Regions from separate parts of the Shewanella sp. SACH genome, predicted to be linked through region 2. Evidence: predicted binding sites of a transcription regulator. Region 2 holds the regulator's gene; each other region holds the start of a gene.
What was found. Region 2 encodes FliA, which starts transcription of late flagellar genes. Its sites were predicted from a motif close to CTAAAGNTNNNNNNNNNNNNGCCGATA; they were not measured.
Positions count from the first base shown of each region.

Region 1: the regulator FliA is predicted to act here: its motif matches at 3,216-3,242, upstream of BM607_RS17190 (DUF5610 domain-containing protein).
Region 3: the regulator FliA is predicted to act here: its motif matches at 3,439-3,465, upstream of pomA (flagellar motor protein PomA).

Region 1 covers NZ_MPDG02000005.1:79,177-85,251, forward strand. Annotated here, with positions in the region: gene BM607_RS17170 (Fe(3+) ABC transporter substrate-binding protein) at 1-354, opposite strand, end outside; gene BM607_RS17175 (hypothetical protein) at 574-996, shown strand; gene BM607_RS17180 (glutathione S-transferase N-terminal domain-containing protein) at 1,011-1,607, opposite strand; gene BM607_RS17185 (ferredoxin--NADP reductase) at 1,693-2,442, opposite strand; gene BM607_RS17190 (DUF5610 domain-containing protein) at 2,556-3,182, opposite strand; gene BM607_RS17195 (histidine phosphatase family protein) at 3,408-4,025, shown strand; gene BM607_RS17200 (FMN-binding glutamate synthase family protein) at 4,037-5,527, shown strand; gene BM607_RS22200 (hypothetical protein) at 5,679-5,888, shown strand; gene BM607_RS17210 (hypothetical protein) at 6,045-6,075, opposite strand, start outside.
Region 2 covers NZ_MPDG02000002.1:1,097,197-1,103,271, forward strand. Annotated here, with positions in the region: gene flhF (flagellar biosynthesis protein FlhF) at 1-1,079, shown strand, start outside; gene BM607_RS12775 (MinD/ParA family protein) at 1,084-1,965, shown strand; gene BM607_RS12780 (RNA polymerase sigma factor FliA) at 1,958-2,671, shown strand; gene cheY (chemotaxis response regulator CheY) at 2,719-3,102, shown strand; gene BM607_RS12790 (protein phosphatase CheZ) at 3,116-3,853, shown strand; gene BM607_RS12795 (chemotaxis protein CheA) at 3,869-6,075, shown strand, end outside.
Region 3 covers NZ_MPDG02000001.1:326,703-332,777, reverse strand. Annotated here, with positions in the region: gene thiI (tRNA uracil 4-sulfurtransferase ThiI) at 1-1,116, opposite strand, end outside; gene BM607_RS01335 (flagellar motor protein MotB) at 1,577-2,509, opposite strand; gene pomA (flagellar motor protein PomA) at 2,513-3,280, opposite strand; gene xseB (exodeoxyribonuclease VII small subunit) at 3,595-3,834, shown strand; gene ispA ((2E,6E)-farnesyl diphosphate synthase) at 3,837-4,718, shown strand; gene dxs (1-deoxy-D-xylulose-5-phosphate synthase) at 4,740-6,075, shown strand, end outside.

The DNA.
Region 1 (6,075 bases), on a different contig from region 2:
GGCGTACCACTGGCCGTCAGGATCGCGATACTGGGCAGGAATATTGCTTTCGAGTTGGGTATTTTTAACCGGTGAAGTCAGATCTTTATCGACTAATTCAACCAGACGTGAGAAATCAGAGGTCAGCACCAAATCTGCTGGGGATAAACGACCTTCACGGGCGAGACGCTCGGCAATGCCGTCTTTTGCAAAAACCAAATTCACACCTATGCCGGTTTCTTCGGTGAAACGCGTCAGGATAGGCTCCACCAAGAAGGCTTGGCGATAAGAATAAACTGTTAATTTATCATCAGCATTCGCCGAATGCCCAACCGACATTAACCCAACTACTGCTGCGCAAGTTACCCATTTCATTACCGATTTCTCCCCAAAGTGATGACGTGTTCAGCGAGTGTGAACATGGCTGCATTAATGATAATGCTTATCAGTTGCGCAAGAGTAATAGATAGATAAGTGGAGGGCAATAGTTTATTTAACTTTTTGTTTTTAATGAGTTTAAATTCAAAACTGGTGATTATCTCAAATCAAACTAAACTGAACCTTAATTTGCTTAAAATGCTTTGAGGAGGCGTTATGTTAACTGTTTTGCTGCTAGGCGTAGTCGCAGTGGCGCTATTTGGCTTATTTAAACTCAACACTGGCCACAAGCGGCATAAACACTATGCTAAAGCTGTCAATCAACACGCCGACGGGACTAAGCCGCATGCATCACAAACCCATCATTTTCACAGCGTAAGCATAGTGAATGACGGCAGTTGCTGTAAGCAAGTTGAAACATTCTCTGGAAAACGTTTTTTATCGAAGGATGCGCCGGAAATCCCGATGGAAGAATGCACTATGACCCACTGCCAATGCCGCTATCAACACCATGAAGATAGACGCCAAATAGGGAATGATCGCAGAGTCGAATACGGGGTCACGCGGGATTTATTCGGCGCTTTTGGAGAACAAAACCGCCGTGACAGACCAAAGGGAAGACGCGCAACCGACGGCTGAGCATCTTCATCCTATTACTGGGGACGTGTTTGAATAAATGCGGGTAGATCACGCATCTCACTAAACCAAAGTGCCGTCGCTGGGGCAACCTTGCGCCAATCTAACTCTGGATGTCTAAAGTCCACATAATCAAGCAAGCAAATCAAGGCTAATTGCGGTGCCTGAATCGTGGTTTGGGTGATCACGGTTTGCAGCTCAACCTGCATAAGTCCACGCAGCAATGCTTGTTCAAAACGGGCCGTCCAAAAAGCCGATCTCACACCTTCATCTTCACGCATCTGCTCTTGGCGCAATTTTACCGCGCTATCGATTAAGCCTTTTATCAAGGAATACTGACACTCCAACACCCAGTTATTACTTGAGATCCCAAACATCTTACGATCGCCAAGCTCAGTATCTAGGTAACGCATAATCACTTCGCTATCGAATAGTGCCACGCCATCGTTGGTGATAAGACACGGGATCTGTCCTAACGGGTTGGCATCGAGTAATTCGGCACTGTTTTCAAAGGGATTGACTAGCAGCTCTTCAATATTGTTAATCCCTAAATACTGGATTAAGGCTCTAACACAACGGGCATAGGGTGAAGCTTGAGAACTTAACAACTTCATCAAAAAATTTCCTTTTATTTGCATTAAACGCTATGGCTATTAAGGGGTGAGAACAGTTTGCTCTCAACCCCTATATAAAATGCGATCACCAATATTTTTCTACGGTAATTTGTCCCGGAGCGCGACGTAAATTCTTCACCAATCCCTTATCGAGTAAGGCACTTTGTGCACCATTAATCATACCGGGATTGCCGCAAATCATGACTTGGGAATCAGCAGCACTTAAGGTTAATCCTGCCTTTTGTTCGATTTCACCCGAGACTATGCCCTCGGGAATACGACACTGCAACGCATCGGCCAAGGGTTCACGGGTCACACTCAAAACTAATATAAACTGTGCTGGGTATGTGCGTTCTAACTCACGCAGCTTATCAAGGTACGCCAAATCCTGCGCCTCGCGCACGCCATATACAAGCACCACTTTTTCAAAACGCTCCCAAGGTTCATGGGTGTCAAGCATAGACAAAAACGGCCCTACCGCTGTACCTGTGGCCAAAAACCATAAGTGCTTGCCTTGGAGTTCACCCTTAGGAATTTCCGCTAAGGTCATAAAACCGGTCGCGGTTGAGGTGATTTCAATTTCATCGCCTATGACAAGGTTGTGTAATTGCGGCGATAACAGACCGTCCTCTACCGCAACGGCGAGCACTTCGGCATAGGGTTTATCGGGGGAATTTACTAAGGAGTAAGCTCTGGCCACACGCTTATCATCTTGAATTTGACTTAACTTGATAAACTGACCAGGAATAAATGGGGCTAACTCGGCGGCGATGCGCAATGAAAATAACTTATCGCTCCAATCAATACGTTCTATAACTTGTCCCCTAGTCCACATAACTTGCCCTCAAGCGAAACGTTAAATAGGCTTCCAGCATAGACTTTTTTCCGCATAACAAAAACCCCTTATGATAAGGGGCTTATGACGATAGAACCGAAAACAACAGAGCGTTAACTGGCACTCGATTGTGTCTCATCTGTCTTCTTGTTAAAGCTATCCCTAAAGGCCTGTAATCCCTCTTGCACTAAACCGTAGGTTTTATCGACACCATCGGCAATATCACCCTGCAATACTTTAAGACCAGACAGAATATCTTTCGCTTCTTTAAAGCCGTTATCTATTGCACCACCAATAATCCCCATAAAGCTATCGAGTTGATCGCTTAGACTCATACCCGAATTTTGTTGCTGGTGAATGCTAAAAAATTGCGTCGCAAAACTCACGATACGATCTGCAGTCGCTTCTGGTGATGTATCTACGCCATTATCGTAAGCAGTTTGAATCGCGTTCTCGCCCATAGTAGGCGCTAACTCTTTATTAATCGACTCTATCGCAGCGCGATAAAGCAAGGTCATAGACTGATCGCCTGACTTGATATTCACATCTTGCTGTGCCGATAGAATTGCTTGATTCATCAGCTGCTTACTCGTTTGCTGCGCGGTTTGTTTCGAGGTCACTTCGGTGGTTTTCGCGTCCTTCGAATCACTCACTTCGGTACCCTTAGGCGCCGTATTTTCAGCATATTTTTTCTGCGGCAAAGGGGTACTTTGCACTTGAGAGGGTTTATTGATTTCCATGATGACTATCCATTCAATTCGGGTCGACTTTATTATCGACCAAAATTCAACCAGCTTTAGTAATTTTTAGAATTGAAGTACCATCGTGGCCACAAGGTCATGATAAGGCCCGCATAAATTGAGTGGGTTCATTCTTTATAAAGTGTATAAAGCGCCATCCACCCGCATGCAGATCATTACTATCGTCGAGCTTAGAGATAAGCCAATAGAAAAGGATGTTACACCATGGCAGCAGGCCGCAATTTGAGTCATTTCCGCTTTCACGTGTTTACACGAATGCTTAAGCGCACTACTGAGCACTATATGGGCATTAATATAAAACGCCTTAGTTTGCTCACTGGTCTTATTATCTTAACTTGTCTCGGCCTCGCACCGATTAGCCAAGCCCATGCTGAAAACAGGCTGATTATTTTAGTCAGACATGCCGAAAAAGCCGACACGCCAGCCAATGACCCGCAGTTATCACCCAAGGGGGAAATGCGCGCAACGTCACTGATCACCGCCTTGAGCCGCACGCCGTTGTCGCAACTCATCGCGACTCAATACCTGCGAACCCAGCAAACACTCACGCCCATCGCCGAGGCTCGCCATTTGCCCGTGACGATAGTCGAAGCAGCAAAGCCTATCGAAGAACATATTCAGCAGATTGTCGAACAAGTGCATGCAGTACAAGGCAATACGCTCATCGTTGGGCATTCAAACACAGTGCCATTGATCATCAAAGCCCTGGGTGGACCTGAGATCCAAACGATCAGCGAAGAGGACTACAGTCAGCTGTTTTTACTCTCTCTCAATGATGGCCAACCCGCAAGCTTGATCGCCACCCGTTACGGACAAGAATAAGGATAAATAACATGAGTGAACTCAATTGGTTTATGTGGGGACTCGATCTGTTTTCAGGACTGTTTTTGATCGTTATAGGACTCGCAGTACTCGCAGTTATTTACATGTATATCGCAGATAAAATGCAGACCAAACAAGCGGTAAGACATAACTATCCCGTGATTGGTCGCTTTCGATATCTGTTTGAAAAACAAGGTGAGTTTTTCAGGCAATACTTTTTCGCCCAAGACAGGGAAGAATTGCCCTTCAACCGTGCAGAACGCAGCTGGGTGTACCGCGCCGCCAAAAATGTCGATAGAACCATAGCCTTTGGTTCGACTCGCCCTTTGGATACTGCTGGTACTATCATGTTTATGAATACCGCCTTCCCAACCCAAGATGAAGATATCACTCCTATTCATCCGCTGACGATTGGCACTCACTGTCGTCAACCTTATACGACTCAAGCCATTTGCCATATTTCAGCCATGAGTTTTGGCGCCCTATCGCGCCCAGCCATCACCGCCCTTTCCCATGGCGCAGCGCAAGCGGGTTGCTGGCTTAATACGGGTGAAGGCGGCTTAAGCCCTTATCATCTCAAAGGTGGCTGCGATCTCGTCTTTCAAATTGGAACAGCAAAATACGGTGTGCGAAATGAACAAGGACATTTAGACGATGAAAAACTGAAAGCGATAGCGATTCATCCTGAAGTCAAAATGTTCGAAATCAAAATGAGCCAAGGCGCAAAACCAGGCAAAGGTGGCATTTTACCCGGTATTAAAGTGACCGCTGAGATTGCCCATATTCGCGGTATTCCAGAGGGGCACGACTCAATCAGCCCCAATGGCCACATCGAATTTAAGTCAGTGAATGATATTTTAGATATGGTCGAGCGAGTTCGTGAAGTCACAGGTAAACCTACCGGCATAAAAGCCGTACTCGGCGATGTGCAGTGGCTGGAAGATTTATGTGATGAAATTGAACGCCGCGGCGAAGACTCCGCCCCCGACTTTTTCACCTTAGACAGCGCCGATGGTGGCACAGGCGCAGCGCCGCAACCATTAATGGATTATGTCGGATTACCATTGAAAGAAAGTTTACCTATCCTGGTCAATATCTTGATCCAACGAGGCTTGCGTAAACGTATAAAAGTCATCGCCTCGGGCAAACTGATCGTCCCATCCAGAGTCGCTTGGGCTTTGGCATTAGGTGCCGACTTTATCGCATCGGCCCGTGGCAACATGTTCGCCCTCGGCTGTATTCAAGCCTTGCAGTGCAATAAAGATACCTGTCCAACGGGTATCACGACGCACAATCCAAAACTACAACAAGGGCTAAATCCTAGGGATAAGTCGACTCGGGTCGCTAGCTATAATCATAATTTACACCATGACTTAGGGCTGATCGCGCACTCTTGCGGTGTGACAGAGCCAAGACAGCTCAAGCCTTCACATGTACGAATTGTGCTCGATAGCGGCTTATCCATCTCACTCGACAAATTCTATTCGCACATGGATAAATAGCCGCGAACCCTTGCGGTTATTAGCCAGTACAACTTTTGTCTATATGGGTTTTACATCAGGTATATTTGAATGCGCATCACAAAAGAGGTAAGATTCGTGAGGTGAGGCGTTATTCAAATACCTTACCCACAATAGAACTTAAGGAAACACTTTGAAATCTAGCTTCGTAAGCCAACTGCCCCCCAGTAAAACTGTAAGCACGAGCTGTAAGAGCTGTAATCGCCTAACTGAGATCGAAGGCGAGCTTGTGTGTTTTCGTGAAGGACAGATCATCCGACTCACCTTGATCGATGAGTCAGCGCCTAAATTGAATCTTTTATGCGAAGGTTGGAAAGCTGGCAAGCTAAACGGCGTAGCTTAATTCGGTAATATTTATCGAGAGTCGCATTCATCTAGAGTAGCTCTAGAGCAAATAACTCTTCCTTGAGCATCGAGAATAGAAGTTCACCTCTATCCTCCCACATTCTTATCTAACGCGTGCTTTCTAACGCATTTTCTAGCGCATGGTCTATGATTTTTAGCGCATGCTCATCATATAGTCACTTGTC
Region 2 (6,075 bases):
GCCGTTTGAATCAACAGATGTCGCATCAGCAAGTTGATGCAGCGTTACCCGCATGGGCAAAGGGGTTACAAGCTCCGGTTGCGGCAAAAGTGGAGCGTCGCGAAGCGCCTGCTACGTTTGATAAGAAGCCACAGACATCACAGAAACAAAGCGCAGATATTGAGGCAATGCGTGATGAGTTAGCCTCATTGCGTAATTTATTGACACACCAAGTGTCCTCTTTGATGACAGAACATAAAAAACGCATCGACCCCGTCGGTGCTATGCTCGAGGCCAAGTTACTTGAGGCTGAATTCTCCCCTGCGGTTGCGAACAAATTAGCGGCGCTGAGCCAACACTATACGCCTGCAGAATTAGTTCGAGCTTTACCTCAAAGTCTCGCTAACATGCTTGATAATCAAGGTGATGATATTGTTAAACAGGGCGGAGTGGTTGCATTAGTGGGTCCAACCGGTGTGGGTAAAACCACGTCATTAGCGAAACTTGCTGCCCGTTTTGCTGCCCATCATGGTGCTGAGCATGTGGCTTTGATAACGACAGATCATTATCGTATCGGAGCCTATGAGCAATTAGCAACTTATGGCAAAATAATGGGCTGCCCAGTAAAGCAAGCTCATGATCTGAATGAATTAGAGCAAATTCTCTATCAGTTTAGGAATCGCAAGCTAGTATTGATAGATACGGCTGGCATGGGACAACGAGATATGCGTCTTTACCAGCAACTTGATAATTTAACTGCAAATAGCAGGATACCTATCCGCAGTTATCTGGTACTGTCTGCGACAGGACAGCGCCGTGTGCTGCAAGATGCAGTCAATCATTTTAAACGCATTCCCCTATCTGGTGTCGTTCTCACAAAACTCGATGAATCTGTGTCGTTAGCAGGGGCATTAAGTGTGTTGATCCAAAACGGATTACCATTAAGTTATGTTACTGATGGACAAAGAGTTCCTGAAGATATGAAAGTTGCGGATACCTTAGATTTAGCCCAGCAGGCACTCGCAGCGTTAGATAGTACAGAACAACAATCATTACAAGACACAGCGTGGTCAGATAATATGGCCTGTGCATTTGAGTAGATTTATGACCCTGGATCAAGCAAGTGGTTTACGTATGATGAATCAACCCTATAACGAAAAAGTGAAAGTAATCGCGGTCACAGGTGGTAAAGGTGGCGTTGGTAAAACCAGCGTCTCCATTAATACTGCTGTGGCATTAGCCGAAAAAGGCAAGCGTGTCTTGGTACTTGATGCTGACCTTGGCTTAGCAAACGTCGATGTCATGCTGGGTATTCGTGCCGAGCGTAACCTCTCCCATGTTCTCTCTGGTGATGCAGAGCTTGACGATATTATCGTTCGTGGCCCTAAAGGGATTGGCATAGTGCCAGCCACTTCAGGAACACAAGGGATGGTGGAATTAAGCCCAGCGCAACATGCAGGGTTAATTCGCGCATTTAGTGAGATGCGGACTCAGTTTGATATTCTAGTCGTAGATACTGCTGCTGGGATTTCAGATATGGTGCTCAGTTTCTCACGTGCATCGCAGGATGTGCTGGTCGTTGTTTGTGATGAACCCACATCAATTACCGATGCCTATGCCCTGATAAAAATCCTCAGCCGTGAGCATGGCGTGTTCCGTTTTAAAATAGTTGCCAATATGGTGCGTAGTTTACGCGAAGGTATGGAATTATTTGCTAAACTCAGTAAAGTGACCGACAGATTTTTGGATGTCGCCCTTGAATTGGTTGCAACAATCCCATTTGACGAAAACTTACGTAAATCAGTTCGTAAACAAAAATTGGTGGTTGAAGCTTATCCTAAATCACCAGCAGCGATTGCGTATCAAGGGTTGGCAAATAAAATTCTAAGCTGGCCTGTACCGCAGCAACCTGGTGGGCATTTGGAGTTTTTCGTTGAGCGTTTAGTACAACGACCAGATTTTCAAGAGGAAAAAACGAGTGAATAAAGCCGCTGCGTATACTTGTTTTGACAATAAATCGTCGATCGTTGAACAGTATGCTCCGTTGGTTAAAAGAATTGCGCATCATTTACTCGCCAGACTACCTGCCTCCGTGCAGTTAGATGATTTACTCCAAGCTGGGATGATGGGGTTATTAGAAGCATCATCCAAGTTTGATGGTGGCAAGGGTGCGAAATTTGAAACCTTCGCCGGCATACGCATACGTGGGGCCATGTTAGATGAAATTCGCCGCGGCGATTGGGTCCCTCGTTCCGTTCATCGTAACAACCGCAAGGTTGCACACGCTATAGATGAGTTAGAGCAAGCACTGGGTCGTGATGCACGCGACACAGAAATTGCAGAAAAACTTGATATGACGCTCGATGAGTACCATCATATTCTTAACGATGTTTCTGTCGGAAAAATCATAGGGATAGAAGACTTAGGCGTATCTCAGGATATACTTACAGTGAGTGATCGGTCCGATGATGATTCATTTGAAGCATTAGCTGAGAACCAATTTCATTCTGCTCTGGTTGAGGCAATTAAATTATTGCCTGAAAGAGATGCATTAGTGTTATCCCTGTACTACGATGAAGCATTGAATTTAAAAGAGATTGGCGCCATTCTTGAAGTCAGTGAATCGCGGGTTAGCCAGATATTAAGTCAGGCAATGTTGCGATTGAAAGCTAAACTCAAGCATTGGACATAAGTATAATTATTAATCGAGCACAGAATGTCAGCTCACCGGAGGAAACCTTGGACAAGAATATGAAGATTCTCATTGTTGACGATTTTTCGACAATGAGGCGTATCATCAAGAACTTGTTGCGAGACTTGGGGTTTAACAATACCCAAGAAGCAGACGATGGCTCAACAGCCCTGCCGATGTTGCAAAAGGGGGATTTTGATTTTGTTGTTACAGATTGGAATATGCCCGGCATGCAAGGGATCGATCTGTTAAAAGCAATTCGCGCAGATGATTCGCTAAAGCATTTACCCGTATTAATGGTAACTGCTGAAGCAAAACGTGAACAGATTATTGCTGCCGCTCAAGCGGGAGTGAATGGATATGTGGTTAAGCCTTTTACCGCAGCAACGCTGAAAGAGAAGTTAGATAAAATATTCGAACGACTCGCTTGAGCAAGGATGAGCTATGAAGTCACAAACATCAGGGCTCATCACGCTCGAGCAAGCTCAGCACTTTGTTGAATTATTAAGTGCAGGTGAGCAAAGTCAGGCAGATGATTTATTTCGGGAGCTTGCAGCTCCACTGCAACGCGAATTATTCGAAGAGGTAGGGAAATTAACTCGGCAACTTCATAGTGCGCTGATGGATTTTCAAGTTGATAATCGTCTTTCTGAATTAGCCAATACAGAAATTCCCGATGCCAAGCAACGTTTAAATTACGTTATTGACATGACTGAACAAGCGGCAAATAAAACCATGGATGCGGTTGAAGAATGTTTACCTTTGGCCAATGCCGTAACGGTTAATATTCAAAAAGTCATGCCATCTTGGGACAAATTAATGCGACGCGAGATAGTCTTAAGTGAATTTAAGGTTCTTTGTCACGATGTCCAAGATCTTATGTCCCGTAGTTCAGACGACTCGATTCGATTACGTGAATTGCTGAATCAAATATTGATGGCGCAAGATTTTCAAGACTTAACAGGGCAAATGATACGCCGTGTTATTGATCTGGTAATGGAAGTTGAAAGTAATCTGGTTTCTATGCTGACGGTATTTGGTGAGCAGCCTATGATTGAAAGTCAGATTGCTCAGAAAAATAATATTGAAGCGGAAGGGCCGATAATGAATGCCGAGCTTCGTCAAGATGTAGTAACGGGTCAAGACGAAGTGGATGATCTTCTATCGAGTCTGGGTTTCTAACTGGGAGTCAATTTGATGGCCTTTGATGTAGATGAAGAGATACTCCAGGATTTTTTAATCGAAGCCGGTGAAATTTTAGAGCTTCTGCAAGAGCAACTCGTTGCGCTTGAAAATAATCCTGATGACACAAACTTGCTAAACGCCATTTTCCGAGGGTTCCATACCGTTAAAGGTGGCGCAGGCTTTCTTAGCTTAACTCCCATGGTCGATGTGTGTCATGAGGCTGAGAATACCTTCGATCTATTGCGCACAGGCAAACGCAGCGTAAACGCAGAGCTGATGGATATTATTTTGCAGGCTGTTGATGCTATTAATACCATGTTTGCTCAAACGCAGCAGGGCGAACAACAAGATCCTGCTGAGTCAGGCCTGTTGTCTAGACTTAAAATGCTGAGTTCAGGTGCGCCATTGCCATCTGAAGTTGCGTCTGCAGAGGTGGTAGAAGTTGTCGAACCAGAGCCTGTCGTTGAAGCCATTGTTGAAACTCCCGTCCCACAAGACATTCCCGCAGAGATAAGTAATAGCTCATCTTCAAGTATTGATGATATCAACGATGCTGAATTTGAAGCTTTGTTAGATGCGCTTCATGGCTCAGGAAAAGGCCCTGCGGCTGCTACCGCTGTGGCGTCTGAACCTGTGGTCGCTAAGCCAGCTGCGCCAGTTAAAGCGTCTACAGCATCGGGTGATGACATCACTGATGATGAGTTTGAGGCATTGCTTGATGAACTACATGGTTCAGGCAAGTTTAAAGCTGAGGCAGAAGTGCCGGCTAAACCAAAGGTCGCTTCGGCTCCCACGCCTCAACCGATAGTGGATGCCGATGAAATTACCGATGACGAGTTTGAAAGATTACTCGATGAACTCCATGGTAAAGGTGCGGCCCCTGCAAAAGCAGAAGTAAAAGCGCCTACTGCACCAGTAACGCCTGCTTCGACTGTTGCACCTAAAGCCGCTGCGACTCCCACACCAGTAAAAGCCGCTGCGCCTGCTCCAGCTCCCGTTGTTGCCGCAAAACCGAAAGTGGACATAGCTGTTGTAGAGAAAGCGCCAGCTAAAGCAAGTTCAGCAAATGTGCCTCAAGGTGAAACGACAGTCCGTGTTGATACTGCACGACTCGACCAAATCATGAATATGGTGGGCGAGTTAGTGTTAGTGCGAAATCGATTAGTGAGCTTAGGCATCAGTCGTGATGATGAGGAAATGTCTAAGGCCCTTGCGAACTTAGATCTCGTGACAGCCGATTTGCAAGGCGCGGTGATGAAAACCCGTATGCAACCGATCAAGAAAGTGTTTGGTCGTTTCCCTCGAGTAGTACGTGATCTTGCGCGTACACTCAATAAAGAAATTGATTTGATCATGGTCGGTGAAGAAACCGATCTAGATAAAAACTTAGTTGAAGCGCTTGCCGATCCACTCGTCCACTTAGTGCGTAACTCTGTGGATCACGGTATTGAAATGCCAAATGAGCGTGAAGCCAACGGCAAGCCGAGAACGGGTACGATTACCTTATCTGCAAGTCAGGAAGGTGACCATATACTGCTGAAAATCGAAGACGATGGCGCAGGTATGGACCCTGAGAAACTGAAAAAAATTGCGATAACGCGTGGTGTACTCGATGAAGATTCAGCTTCGCGGATGACTGACAGCGAAGCGTATAATTTGATTTTTGCGCCCGGTTTTTCAACTAAGGTCGAGATTTCAGATATTTCTGGTCGTGGCGTTGGGATGGACGTGGTAAAAACCCGTATCACTCAGCTTAACGGCACAGTGCATATTGATTCTATGAAAGGTAAGGGCACGATACTTGAGATTAAAGTACCGTTAACGCTGGCGATCATGCCAACCTTAATGGTTGATGTCGCTAAACAAGTGTTTGCATTACCTCTGTCTAGCGTGAACGAGATATTCCATCTCGATCTCACTAAGACCAATATCGTCGACGGACAACTCACCGTCATAGTGCGTAACAAGGCTGTGCCTTTGTTCTATTTGGAGCACTGGCTACATAGAAACAAAACCACCTTTAAACATGGCGATAAAAAGCATGGTCATGTGGTGATTGTACAATTAGGTATGATGCAAATTGGTTTTGTGGTCGATGCCCTAATAGGCCAAGAAGAGGTGGTGATTAAACCCCTTGGCGCTATGTTACATGGCACTCCTGGGATGGCTGGCGCGACGATTACATCGGATGGTGGTATCGCACTGATCTTAGATGTCCC
Region 3 (6,075 bases), on a different contig from region 2:
ATCTTCAGAGAACTTCTTCTCTTCCGCTTCAACTTTAGCTAATACCGCTTTAACTGTTGGCTTTTGCGAAATCACGCCACAATATTCAGGCATCGACTTGGCAAAATCTTCGGTGCCGATTTTACGGCTCTCGTTGATAATGTCTTGTTTATCCATGGCGATCAGCGGACGTAAAATCAACAGCTCAGTACAGCGGTCAATCACGTTTAAGTTGGTCAGCGTTTGGCTCGATACTTGGCCTAAACTTTCACCGGTTACTAAGGCTTGAATGCCCATACGGTCGGCAATACGCGCCGCAGTGCGCATCATCATACGCTTGAGCACTACGCCCATTTGGCCATTATCGATACGCTCTAAAATCTCAGCGACCACAGGCTCAAAAGGTACAGAGATAAACTTCACCTTGTGGGATTCGCCGTAGGTTTTCCACAAATGGTAAGCCACTTGCTTCACGCCAATTTCATGCTGCGCGCCGCCCAGATTAAAGAAGCAATAATGGGTACGCGCCCCTTTTTTGATAAATTGATAGCTAGACACACCTGAGTCAAAACCACCAGAAATCAAAGACAACACATCTTCCTGTGTCGCCATTGGGAAACCGCCTAAGCCTTCAATACGCTTAGTGACCATGTAAAGATTATCGCGTTCAATTTCAAGGTTAACGGTAATATCGGGATTCTTTAAACGCACACCTAAAGCATCGGTAAACTGATTTAAGCCGCCGCCGACGTAACGCTCCACTTCGATAGAATTAAAATCGTGATCGCCAGTGCGCTTCACTCGCACGCAGAAGGTTTTACCCGCGAGTTGGTCACGGTAAACAGGCAAGACTTGCTGATAAATATCGTCCACAGATTCGAAGCTGTACTCATCCACTTGCACTACGTGGGCAATGCCAGGAATACACGCCAGACGCTCACCGAAGGCTTGTGCCAATTCAGGCTTATCCTTTGGCACCATTACCATAATGCGGTCCCACTGACGTTGAACTTTAGCGTCTTCGTCGACTTTTTTGAGCACATTACGTATGTTGGTTTCGAGCATTTTGGTGAAGCGCATCCTTACGGGTTTGCTCTTCATCATGATTTCTGGGTACAGCTTTACAATAAACTTCATGGGATTTCCGCGGGCAATTTTAAAACAGCAAAATTGGTTAAAAGAATAATCGGGGGATTATATACCCAAGCGACCTAAAAATGCGAGTTTCAGCGCGCATCGCAAACAGCCACACAAGCCACATTCATGGCGGATTAATGGCGTATTAGTGATTAAGTCACGGCGGGATTTTTAAGCGAATTCGGTTGGAATAATGTCACTAAACCTATTCACTCAGTTTGAATTGCCCTGATTAAAATGAGTGGTTTGAAATGAATTATTTGAGATAAGTCGTTGAGGTAAGGTTGAAGGAAGCTTAGGGATAACACACTCTCTGCGATTGGCGTAAAGCCCAAATGGATTCAAATCAACCACAGCGCTTTGATGCACAAAGCGTTAGTAAAAAATGAAAAGTCCACATTCGCCCAATAAAAAAGCCGCAACAGGATTGCAGCTTTAGATGCGGTGAGTACCAAGCTACCTAAGGCGAATTACCAACCTGAATCTCATCAGATTCCTTCGCTTTACCTTGCTCAATGGCAATTTCCACCCTGCGGTTACGGGCACGATTCTCCGGTGAATCGTTTGGCACTATCGGGTTATTAGACGCCATGCCCACCACTTTCATCCGTTTAGAATCAAAGCCTTTAACTTGCACTAACTCGTGGGCCACTGCTACTGCGCGCTTGCTGGATAAATCCCAGTTAGAGCTATAAAGCTCATCGCTGATTTGCATATCATCCGTGTAACCCGATACCGTAATAATCCCCGGCACATCTTTTAGCAGTTCGCCAACAGATCGCACTACAGGCTTAAATCGCGGTTGAAGGAAGCCCGAACCAGAGGCAAATGCACCCTTCTCACGGATACGGATAATAATCTGCTGACCTAAGGACTCAATTTCGATCGCACCATCGGTGATCTCTTTATTGAGCTCCTGCGCCATCTTCTTCACTTCTTGATTGATCTTATCCTGCGCCGCTGCCGCTTCGGCTTTAACCGCATCGGCCACTTCCTGCGCCGTTGCAGTGGCTTCACCACCACGCTGAGAACCACTTTGCTGCTGAACGCCGCCAGCACTGTCGTCTTCACCCGCTTGGTAATCCAATACAGGTTCCGTCATTTCATTGGTTTGCTGGTTGATAATTTCAATCGGCGTGGGATCGGGACGTCCTGGTCTAAATTCTAAGGCAATAACAGACGTCCCTTTCGGGATATCTTTGACTTCCACCTTATTTTGCACACCAAAGGCATACTTCATTGAGCCCGCGATCTGCTTAAACTTCATTACGTCCATTTCGGAAAATGACAATAACAACACGAAGAAACACATCAACAGCGACATCAAGTCAGCAAAGGTCGCCAACCACATCGGTGCTCCGGCCGGTGGACAGTTGCACTTAGCCTTAGCCATGGGCTACTCTCCGTCCGTTGTATCTATTTTGCGATTTTTCTCAGCCAGATAATTTTTCAAGAAGCCTTCAATCACCCGTGGGTTTTGTCCGTCTTGAATCGCCAATACCGCATCCATAATCAAATTACGGTTCAGCATTTCTTCACCCATCCTAAGCGTTAACTTATCCGCGATAGGAAGACAAACCATGTTAGCGACCATAGCGCCATATAAGGTTGTTAACAAGGCCACCGCCATCGAGGGGCCGATGGATTTAGGATCTGACATGTTTGACAGCATGGCCACAAGACCCACCAGCGTACCTATCATTCCCATTGCCGGACCTACGTCACCAAACGCTCTAAAAATGCCGATCCCAGTACGATGGCGCTCTTCGGTCAGCGCAATATCCTTCTCTAAGGCCGCGCGCACCACTTCACCATCGTGACCATCAACAAGCATGTCGACGGCTTTTTGCATAAAGCTGTTAGTAATCTGCGCTTCTTCTAAGGCTAAAAAACCGCCTTTACGGGCGGCATCAGCCATAGTCACGGACTGTTCAATCAAATCTTCTGGCTTATCAATCTTAAAAATAAACGCTTTGGCGGCGATTTTTACCGCACTAAAAAACTGTTTAAGATTGAACTTCATCATCACCACGAAGAAGGACCCACCGAAAACAATAAGAATCGAGGGTACATCAACGAAAATCATTAAACCGCCGCTGGTGGCCATTGCCCCGAGGATAAAACCAAAGGCACCCACAATTCCAATTACTGTTGCTAAATCCACAACGGCTCCTCAATTTTCGTAATAAACGACATAATACTTACCCTAGGTAAGCAATAACACTCAGTTGTTCCACTGAGTAAGATAATCCCACCGACACACATGCGAGCCTTGTCTATCCAGTTAAAAATTACCATACAAATGATGATACTATTGTCAGTTATCGGACACACACTAAGCAAGTTTAGCGACAATTTATATTTTCTGAAAAAATTTCAGTAACAAAGCGTGCTATTGAGCAAATATCTTTAGTCTGAATTTGACCCTAAAGCCGCCCTGATATACCTTGTGTCCGCTAAATCAAAGGAAGCATAAACGTGGCGAAGAAACCCGAAAATCTCAGTTTTGAAGAATCCCTTGGCGAACTCGAGCGCATTGTTGCCGATCTAGAACAAGGCGATATCTCCCTCGATGACGCGTTAAAACAATTTGAACGTGGCATCAATCTGGTTCGAAATAGCCAAGCAAAACTCGAACAAGCCCAACAAAAAGTGGCCATTTTACTGAAACAAGATGAAAATGCGCCCCTATCCCCCTATGCCGTTGAGGGCGAATAAGCGTGTTAGTCAGTGCCATTCAAGAATATCAACAACGGGTTGATAATCAATTAAAACAGCGTTTTAGTACGCTTGAAGATACTGCTCCCCAATTAAAAGCCGCCATGACTTACGGCGCCTTATTGGGTGGCAAACGCATTCGACCTTTCCTTGTCTACAGTGTCGGACGTATGTTTGGGGTCGAGCTCGAAAAATTAGATGCTTGCGCCGCAGCCATTGAATGTATCCATGCTTATTCATTGATCCACGACGATTTACCCGCCATGGATGATGATGAACTGCGCCGTGGTCAGCCCACAGTGCATATCGCTTTTGATGAAGCGACCGCCATTTTAGCGGGGGATGCACTGCAGACCTTAGCCTTTGAAATTGTCACCGAAGCGGTCCCTGGGATCAGCAGCGAGCAACATATCGCTATGGTCAGAGTATTGGCAAAAGCCTCAGGTTATCGTGGCATGTGTGGCGGCCAAGCGATAGACTTAGCCTCAACAGATAAACATATTGATCTTAAAGCATTAACTCAGTTACATAATATGAAAACGGGCGCCCTTATCAGCTGCGCCGTTGAGTTAGCGTTAATCGCCGCAAACGCGCCAAAAAGTCAGTATGCTGCTATGATGGATTTTGCCCATGCGGTCGGACTCGCCTTTCAAGTACAAGACGATATCCTTGACATCGTAGCCACCACCGAAGAACTCGGTAAGCCGCAAGGCTCTGATACTGAATCGAATAAGAGTACGTTTCCACAACTACTTGGACTACAAGGTGCACAAGACACCGCCAAACAACTGATCCAAGAGGCACTATCAGCGCTGGCTAAATTGCCATACAATAGCCAGTTAATTGCAGACTTCGCCCGCTATATCATTGAGCGAAGAATATAATAAGAGTCGAAGTATCTCGCTATGAGTTTGGACATTTCTCAGTTTCCCGTGTTGGCGCAGGCCAACACCCCTAATGAACTCCGCCAGCTTCCTCAGGCACTTTTACCACAAGTAGCCGACGAACTGCGCGAGTTCCTTCTTAAGTCTGTTGGCATATCCAGCGGACATTTTGCCTCTGGGCTCGGCACAGTGGAACTCACTGTTGCGTTGCACTATGTCTACAACACCCCTTTTGATCGGCTAATTTGGGATGTGGGCCATCAGGCTTATCCCCACAAAATTCTCACGGGTCGTCGCGACAAGATGCACACCATTCGCCAAAAAGATGGCTTGCATCCTTTCCCATGGCGTGAAGAAAGTGAATACGACACTTTCAGCGTTGGGCATTCAGGCACGTCTATCAGCGCCGCACTGGCGATGGCGATTGCCGCAGAAAAAGAACAAGCGGGTCGTAAAGTCGTTGCCGTGATCGGTGATGGCGCCATGACTGGTGGTATGGTGTTTGAAGCCATGAACCACGCAGGCGACTTACACAATGACATGCTCGTGGTACTGAACGACAACGAAATGTCGATCTCTGAAAATGTCGGCGCCCTCAATAACCATTTAGCCCAACTGATGTCAGGCCGTTTCTACACTACGCTGCGCGAAGGCGGCAAGAAAGTATTGAAAGGCATGCCCGTCATCAAAGAAATGGCCAAACGCACTGAGGAACACCTCAAAGGCATGGTCGTTCCTGGCACCCTGTTTGAAGAGTTAGGTTTCAACTATATCGGTCCTATCGACGGCCACGATGTTGATGCTCTGGTCGAGACCATGCGTAATATGCGCAATCTTAAAGGTCCACAGGTGCTGCACATCATGACGAAGAAAGGTCGTGGTTATGAACCTGCTGAAAAAGATCCTATCGGTTGGCATGCCGTACCTAAGTTTGACCCGTCGCTGTTTAAAAAGCCGGCCACCAAACCCGGTTTACCGACCTTTTCCCAAGTCTTCGGCAAATGGTTGTGCGACATTGCCGAGCAAGATGAGAAAGTATTAGCCATAACTCCTGCGATGCGCGAAGGCTCGGGTATGGTTGAGTTTTCCCAGCGTTTCCCGAAACAATATTTCGATGCGGCGATTGCCGAGCAGCATGCAGTGACTTTAGCCGCAGGTTTTGCCTGTGAAGGCTTTAAGCCTGTGGTGGCGATTTACTCGACCTTCCTGCAACGCGCCTACGATCAACTTATTCATGATGTGGCGCTACAGCAATTACCGGTATTGTTCGCTATCGATCGCGGCGGTATTGTCGGTGCCGATGGTCCAACTCACCAAGGTGCATTCGATTTAAGCTTTATGCGTTGCATCCCCAACA